2 regions of the Paenibacillus polygoni genome follow, and region 2 is predicted to be linked to the other one. Evidence: predicted binding sites of a transcription regulator. Region 2 holds the regulator's gene; the other holds the start of a gene.
What was found. The regulator LexA, encoded in region 2, represses DNA repair genes until DNA is damaged. The targets are predictions, from matches to a motif close to CGAACATATGTTCG.
Positions count from the first base shown of each region.

Region 1: a site for LexA is predicted at 2,414-2,427, ahead of QPK24_RS17065 (YhjD family protein). Genes of this name have one in related genera too.

Region 1 covers NZ_CP127162.1:3,552,359-3,556,730, forward strand. Annotated here, with positions in the region: gene QPK24_RS17050 (YitT family protein) at 1-397, opposite strand, end outside; gene QPK24_RS17055 (nucleotide-binding protein) at 1,054-2,091, shown strand; gene QPK24_RS17060 (hypothetical protein) at 2,088-2,318, shown strand; gene QPK24_RS17065 (YhjD family protein) at 2,613-3,005, shown strand; gene cysK (cysteine synthase A) at 3,129-4,082, shown strand; gene QPK24_RS17075 (ATP-dependent DNA helicase) at 4,230-4,372, opposite strand, start outside.
Region 2 covers NZ_CP127162.1:3,261,432-3,265,803, forward strand. Annotated here, with positions in the region: gene QPK24_RS15605 (HAD family hydrolase) at 1-183, opposite strand, end outside; gene QPK24_RS15610 (hypothetical protein) at 213-740, opposite strand; gene QPK24_RS15615 (LysM peptidoglycan-binding domain-containing protein) at 1,162-1,533, opposite strand; gene lexA (transcriptional repressor LexA) at 1,712-2,338, shown strand; gene QPK24_RS15625 (hypothetical protein) at 2,466-2,888, opposite strand; gene QPK24_RS15630 (CPBP family intramembrane glutamic endopeptidase) at 3,060-3,761, opposite strand; gene QPK24_RS15635 (MerR family transcriptional regulator) at 3,851-4,372, shown strand, end outside.

The DNA.
Region 1 (4,372 bases), 290 kb from region 2:
ATATGGCTGCAGCAAGCAAGCTTCCGTGCAAATTAATGACAAGCGGAGAATATCTCTCGCACCATTCATAAAACAAGGAGAACGATATGGCTCCTAATAATGCTTTGTACATATACTTACGTCCCATCAAATACCAAGCAATCAGAATAATTGGCAGATCAAGCAGTAAAGAAGTAAGCGCAGCCGGCCATCCGGCGATATAACTTCCCAGCAGGGCAAGCCCTACAAACCCACCTTCTGATAGATGATTGACATAATTAATATGATAAAACGCAAATGCCATCAGCATCGTTCCAAACATCATCATGCCTGTGCTTTTCAAAAAAGCAGGCAGTGCAGGAACTTTATTACCATACCTCTCAGTTTCTTTCTTTCGTAGTTGTTCCATTGTCCTCATACAGATTCCCTCGCATTATTAGTAGTTTGGTCGATTGACCGTACCTATGCGGGAGGTGCTCTATAGAGGAATTCATCCTTCGAATTTTCATTTATAACCTCTCCTTACGCATAAGTACCGTCATCATTTATGGGTGACTTGTTCTACTTACGTAAGGGAAGCTAAGTATAGGAGGAATCGTTGCGTTTCCAAATCGTCCTTTGGGGCTCTGTCCTTCGGGGACTCATGGTATCCAGATCCTTTCTTGTTTAACCATATATTTTGCTCGCACGAGCAGTTCTAATACATATGATTACCCTTATTATAACATGCTTTAAACATAGAGAAAAAGTAAAAACGACCTGTCCCTTATAATTTATGTGGGGGCTCCTGCGTTTAGGAACGGCATATTGCTATAAATGTATGGTTTTTTGTCTTTGTTACCATGATGCCAAATTTCCTTTTCATAAGATACAAGGTTTCCTTCATATATTGATCTATGAAATTTGTAGCACATTCTCTTTATGTTCCTGTTGCTTCAGTCGCAGTGAACTAGTACTAATGACTCGTTCTTTGCCATGTGATGTTTTTGGGTTCGTCAAAAAAGGGTAAATGGTATAATATAGAAAAAGATCTAAATATAAACTGAAATCCCGTTAAGCGAGGCGGAGCGGACTATGATGACTAAAAAGCCTAGAGCGTTCATTGGATGTTCTCTTGAAGCGAAGCCTATAGCCGCAGCGGTGCATGAAAACCTTAGATATGCGGCTGAAGTGACTCCTTGGTATACCGGTGTATTTAATCCGGGGAATTATACGATTGAGGATCTCGAAAAAGAAGTACAAAATAATGACTTCGCCATTTTCATTTTTCATCCAGATGACGTCGCGAAAATTCGTGGCAAAGTGGTAGCAACGGTACGGGATAACACCCTGTTCGAGATGGGTCTTTTTATGAGCAAGTTAGGTAGAAAACGCATATTCTTTATATTACCAGAGCATGTGAAGGAACTCGAAGATACATCCCAAGTGGAAGGCATGCGAATGCCATCCGATCTGCTTGGACTCGGGTCCTTACATTATGAAATCCGCTCAGATGGGAAATGGGCCCCCGCCGTGGCAGTGGCCTGTAATAAGATCACAGAAGTTATGGATATGCTAGGCCCATGGACTGACCTTTCGGTTCAAAAGGAAATAAACAAGGTCCGCCAAGAAGAAGATAGTAAACGAATTCAGCTTCTCAAGCTGCTTCGCTTCTTTCGCGAACTGCTGCGCTCCCGTAAGGCTGATGACCAGATGCTTCACCGAATGAGTGATACGCTGAGAACCACATTTGTCTCCCGTCCTCATTTTCTTGTCCGAGGAACTACCGTTCATCGGACCACAGAATCCGGATATCTCCAGCAAGTGGCAGGAAATGTGGGAGAGATTGGACGTAAATACTCACTGGATGTAAACGACGGGAAATCTCCGGATGATCCAAGCCGGATCCTTACCGTAGATGCTTTTAAAGAGAATAAAATCAAGGTCAACTTATATGACGATTATCTTGAGAAAGAATATATGCTGTGCTATCCTGTAGCAAGTAATTATGTATTCACCGTGCATCTTGTGGGACATCTCGAGGCAGGTGACGAATTATTTCAGCAGATTGACCATGATAATCGCCAATTATTCAGTGCTATTCATGACCTGTTAGGAGGAGAAATGGGATGAAACCGATCAGACAAAGGCTCACAAAGAAAAGAGGAGCCCCCAAGGTGCGTCTGAGCGCTGCCCCGGATTCCACCGGACCTGCACCCGAAAGTGACAGAGGCGACCTTTTCAAGAAACCAGATCAGCCTATTACTACGTTAGGGCCGTCACTAAAGGGCAAAGAGCGTCCATACAAGGTCATTTTGGAAAAAGAAGCTCTCTATGACAAACCGCAATATATGGCTTAAGTATGAACCATCTGCATATCATATCTAAACTAGGTTAGGACGGCTCACTTTTCTAATAGGTGATGCTCGTCCTTTTTTCTTATGTATCCAAACCCCAAACGTATATTTCAAGAGGATGCAGCAATAAGTAATCCCTCCCTCTTAAACCACTCGCCCAGGATTTCTCCTAGATTATCCACTTGCCAAAAAGTATAATGCCATCTTATATTGAATAGTATAATATAGGAACATATGTTCTGTAAATTATAAATAACAAATTTTATTTATATTACCGATTGCTAGGAAGTGAAAAGGATGACGGTGCCATCCACCCCTCCCGCTCCCTCTGAAGCGGACCATTTGCTAATCAAAAAGTATCTCATCTACACATTAATTCTAGACGTTCTTGAACAGGATATTGATTCGATAAGGCAAGTTGCTCTGCATATGCCTGAGGTATATATACTGCGTCTTTCCAAGCTTCAATCTGAGGTTACCGTGTCCCTGACGAGCCTTCGTTCAGATATGCGTACCCGCGGAATCCGGGTATATGAAGAGTCGAAACAAAAGGAAGGCATCGAAGCCCTCTACTTATGCAGGGGATATCGGCGGCGCCTGTTTCTTCTATGGACCTTTGCTAAAACAGAGGTAAAAAAAGAAATGAGTGCGTATCTTGGTATAGATCTGTCTGCAGGTTCAGAAAGGTAAAGAGAGAGTTCATTCCGCCTCTTTTATGTCCTTTATGAAGAACTCACTTTATTACATATCATTACACATTATAGAATTTCATGTCATAATAACAGGAACTTGGATCGTAAAGGGGACTATGGCATGAATTCTAAGCAGACAACACCCTCGAAACATAAAAATCGGTTAATTGCTGAGCATGTTACAGATCTTATCGGAGATACACCGGCTGTAAAATTACAGCGTATGCTAGGTTCTGAACATGCTGAAGTTTATGTAAAGCTCGAGTATTTTAACCCCAGCGGAAGTGTAAAAGACCGCGCTGCCTTCAATCTGATCCGACAAGCAGAGCTTGACGGACTGCTGCTTCCTGGCTCAACCATTATTGAACCGACAAGTGGAAATACGGGCATTGGCCTGGCGATGAATGCGGCAGCCAAAGGATACAAAGCCATTCTTGTCATGCCCGATAATATGAGCAAGGAACGCATTCAAATCTTGAGAGCGTATGGCGCAGAGGTCGTACTCACTCCCGCTTCAGAACGGATGCCTGGTGCAATTCGTAAAGCACAGGAGCTAAAAGAAAGCATTCCTCACAGCTTTATTCCGCAGCAATTTGAGAACAGCGCAAACCCTGATGCACACCGGACTACGACTGCACTTGAAATCCTTACCCAAATGGAAGGAAATCTGGATGCCTTTGTGGCCACTTCTGGCACCGGAGGAACGATTACAGGGACAGGTGAGGTTCTGCGCGAACACCTTCCGAGCATAAAAATCTATGCAGTAGAACCCGCAGGTTCTCCCGTTCTATCTGGCGGTAAACCAGGCCCTCATCAGTTAGTTGGAACAAGTCCCGGCTTTATTCCTCCCATCGTAAATACAGACGTCTGGGATGAAATTATCCAGGTGAAGGATGAGGAGGCTCTTCATACGATGCGGCAACTCGCCTCACAAGAAGGGTTACTGGTTGGACCTTCTTCCGGAGCATCGGTGTGGGCGGCTATGCAGATTGCAATACGGCTAGGACCTGGACATAAAGTGCTTTGTATCGCTCCAGATACGGGCGAAAGATATCTAAGTATGGGCATGTTCTAACGTTTCACCTCTGCCTCTGTCTATTCATCACAAAATTTAAAAATAATAAAAGACCTGTTATGATCCGCTTCAAGTCTAACGTTATGACTTGAACTGGGTACAAAACAGGTCTTTTTTAGGTTGATTCTATCTTCTTTTATAATGATACTACAGTGATTCTACTGAGAGCTTAGCTCCAGGGGGCAAGACGGCTTCGACTCGCTCTCTCACATTGGAATTAGCTAGAATTTCTGCATCCAGAATCGCAGCAATCCCTTCATCTGTGGAAGAACGAATGAGTCTGCCGAGTC
Region 2 (4,372 bases):
ATATGTTTCATAAGATTCATACAGCTTTCTAGCTTCATCTCTTACCGATACTTCAAGTTCATGAGGATCTACACCGCATTTTTTTGAGGCATAGAGACATGTTTCGTAGAAAGCTTCTTCTACACTTTTTTCATCCCACAGCAGGGTATCATCCAAGTCGAACATTACTGCTTTAATTGACATCTTGCTCTCTCCCCCTAGAGTTGATCGATTTATTTAGCTTCTTTAAGAGCTTTCTTATCCTCTACCGGAATCTGATGTGTCTGTGCAAAGGTAATGAGTCTTTCGCCCATTGCGTCAGTATCATACAAATTAAGCAAACGGCTGAAAGCCCAGTTACTGCCTTTAGCGTTGTGTTCAATAATGATCGAACCTTTATCTACCACAATGCGCTTAATGTCTTCTACACCAAGTGAACGTTCTCTGCTCAGCTTAATGGTCTTAATCCGTTTTTTCCCTACTTTAAGATAAGGACGGCGTAAGAAGTACATTAGTGCAAGTCCAATATAAAGGACAAATACAAACCAATCAAAACCAGACACACCGTCTTTTGTAACACCGCTGAGTGTTAGGAACATAAAAGCAAGTACGACGAGTACGAAAGGAAAGATAAAGGCTCTTCCTTTGAAAATATCTTCATTTTCTACTCCGGAACCAAGGACGGGTTGTCCCTTTTTTTTGCGGTTCTTATTTACTTTCTGTTGATTCCTTTTGACTGCTCTTTCAAATGAACTTGCCATGAAAATCCCCCTTTAAAATCTGTACATTGCAGTTATTCTATCATGGTAGTTATATACTAACTTTCCACTCATAACTATGATTAAACCTATACTTTTATCACGGGAATAATATGAGTTTAGTATAAAGGAAACTATCATCCTTCCTCTAAATTGCTCCCCTTAAAAAAGCACAATCTACTTAACTTTGCCATGTAAATAAAGGGTTGTCAAGGTATATACCTGTATGGCTGAACCTCGTTATGTAAACAACAAAAAAAGGACACAATTGTGAATTGCGCCCTTGCCGGTCGTCCATAAAAAAATGATATAAATAGCATAAAATGAACTGTATATGAAAGTGAACTGCATTAATTAGCAGATAACATTCAGATAACTTAACTGATAACATTCAGAAACGCTCAAAGTATATAAAGCATTTCCCCTACTCTACATGAGGTAAACTTAATACTTGCCCTGTTTGAATATCACTTGTTTCCATCACATTCAGCTGTTTGATTCGATCTATATATTCTCTCGTATCCATGTGATACGGTTTATGATCTAAAGCAATCGACCATAAGGAATCCCCTGTAGATACAACAAACTCTTGATAGGAAACAATTTCACTTGCGCTCGTAAGCACCGTCATAAACCCAGTTAGACACAAAAAAGAAACACTAAGAATAATAACAAGGCGAACCAAAAAACGTCTATTATTATCCATCATTTGATGAAATAACTTACCAAACAAAGTATGATCCTGAGCTCCTTCAGTATTGCTATAGATACTATTGTATGTACTGTATTTAAGCATATAAACCGTCCTCCAAACGTTTGTTCTCATTTCTATATTGATCACTATAACACGAACATGTGTTTTGGACAATAACTTTTTAGAACAATTGTTCGTTCTATTTTAGAACTAACGTTTGTACGAACGGAGGTTCTATGCTATAATTTTCCCAAACGTTATAAAGTGGAGTTGATACGGTATGTCGAAGGTGTCCAGCAGGCAATTAGCAATCTTGGAGTTTATACGAAATGAAGTTCGATTAAAAGGATATCCACCGTCCGTAAGAGAGATTGGTGAAGCTGTCGGACTCGCGTCCAGCTCCACTGTTCACGGACACTTGGATCGTTTGGAGAAGAAAGGTTTAATTCGCAGAGACCCTACGAAACCTCGTGCAATCGAGCTGTTAAGTCATGATGAGTTAGATGAGACAAGCCAGTTTGCTCAGACGGTTGTCAGAGTTCCTGTCGTTGGTAAGGTAACTGCAGGTATTCCTATTACTGCAACAGAGAATATCGAAGACTATTTCCCTCTCCCTATGCAATATGTTGGAGAAGAGAAAGTATTTATGTTGAATGTAGTAGGCGATAGTATGATCGAAGCGGGTATTGTCAATGGGGATTATGTCATTGTTCGTCAGCAGCAAACGGCTAACAATGGTGAGATTGTCGTAGCAATGACGGAAGATGATGAAGCTACAGTGAAGACTTTCTACAAAGAAAAAGATCATGTTCGTCTTCAGCCTGAGAATCCTACATATGAACCTCTCCGGCTTACAAAAGTAACGATACTAGGTAAAGTTATTGGTCTCTTCCGTGATTTTCATTAATTGATTTTTTATTTTTTGGTTTTTTATAGTTAAATATAAATGAATTACTGCACTTATATTCTTAAGCAGAGATCTTATAACGCAGATCTCTGCTTTTCTCGTTTTACTCCACTACTAATCATTAGGATCAACTTACCTCATCATTGATAAGTCCTTTTTCCCATTCCATTCTTAATTCATTTCCAAACTTCCTTACTTCAGTATCTGTTACATTCAGTTGGCAGGCTATCCTGGAATCATATAATCGTAATCGATATGTATCTTTCTCTTTCCGCTTTTCCCACTCCAATCCATAAAGGTGATTCTCAAAAGACATGTATAAATTATTTAGTATAAAGTCATTTAACATATCCAGCGGAAAAGCCGCTGTTACTTCAATGTAATTTTCAATAGTGAGATTTGTCCAACCAAAAATGAAGTCATGTACTTTTTCATGATTTAGATAATACTTAAAATTCAGCTGACAACCTTCAAATTTACCTGGAATACACTTAACAAAATTAAATTCAACATAGGTACCATTGCTAAATATATCTCGTAAAATTGCCATTTTATTCCCCTTTACATTAAAATTCATCCGGTCCTTTATATGTGTAGGAAATGTACTCAAATAATAACAAGGAATTTTGGCTTGTATCCAATTATTAAAAACATTCTAATTCGTCCAATAAATTCCGTAATACATAAATTCATCAGTATTCAACGTAAAATAATTATGTTTCTAACCCATTGCTGTTAACAATACCGCTATTGTATTAAACATTCCATGAACAATCATACCAGGCACGACCGATCCCGTGCGTTCGTAGGCCCATGCGAACACAATTCCACTAATAAAATTCACCGGCATGGCATTCAACGTGGGAAAATGTGCAAGTGTAAAGATTAGCGAACTAATCACAATCGCCCATCTCATACTTATACGAGTCCGCAGCCACTGATATATAAAACCACGGTAAAATATCTCTTCATAGATTGGTGACACGATCCCAGCTGAAGCAATACCTATGATCAAAGTAAATATAGTGACATTTTGCTGCAGACTCTCTGTTTTGCTGTTGTCCACCGTATTTCCAAAAAAGCTCGTGAGATAAACTGCCGTTACACTGGATACAATGAGGACTAATAACCAGAGCACGATTCTCCAACAATCTTTAGCAGGAAATCCTTTCACTCCTACATCCGCCCACGTCAACTTTTTCGGTCGTAAAGAAATTAAATACAATCCTAGCAAAAGCGTAATCGCAATAGTAAGCCCTGTAAGTGTTCCTGAATAAAGTGTGTTCTCTAACCATTTCTCATACAATGCCTGTAATGCGTATTTAATAACAATCATTACGAATACAAATTCAAGAGCAAGTAAAGCAGCTAGCTCACGCCATGTCCACAGTTCCGTATTCTTCCATATTTCTGTTCTAATCATTCTTAACCCCTCAATCCTCTATGATATAATTCAATGATATTAGGTGACGTTACGTTACCTGCAAGCTTTTTTGAGGAGGAAATAGAAACATGCATAGATGGACTACAGGACAAGTATCCAAACTGCGGAACATCTCCGTAAGGACACTGCGTTATTACGATCAAATCGGTCTCTTGACACCAAGTTATAGGGAAGATAATGGGCGTCGTCATTATTCAGAAGGAGATCTATTCACTCTCGAAAAAATAACTCTTCTTAAATCGTTGTCACTACCACTAGCAGACATTCAAAATGTAATAAACAAACTCTCTTTTCGCCATATTCTAGTCGCACATCATAATTATCTACAAGAGCAGCTCACTTCTCTTCAAAGCAGCATTTCTAACACCGCTTCCATAATCAACATGATCGATCTAGAAGGAACACTTTCCTGGGACCAGGTTTCTCATCTAGCCCATAACGTACAGCCTATATCTAAACAATGGGTCAATTACTTTAACGATGACGAAAGTGAATTTCTACAAAGTGCTCTCCCCAATCTAAGTAGTAACAACGAAACTACTCAGCAGTATATTTCTTTACTACGCCGAATTGAGCGGTGTATACAGCAA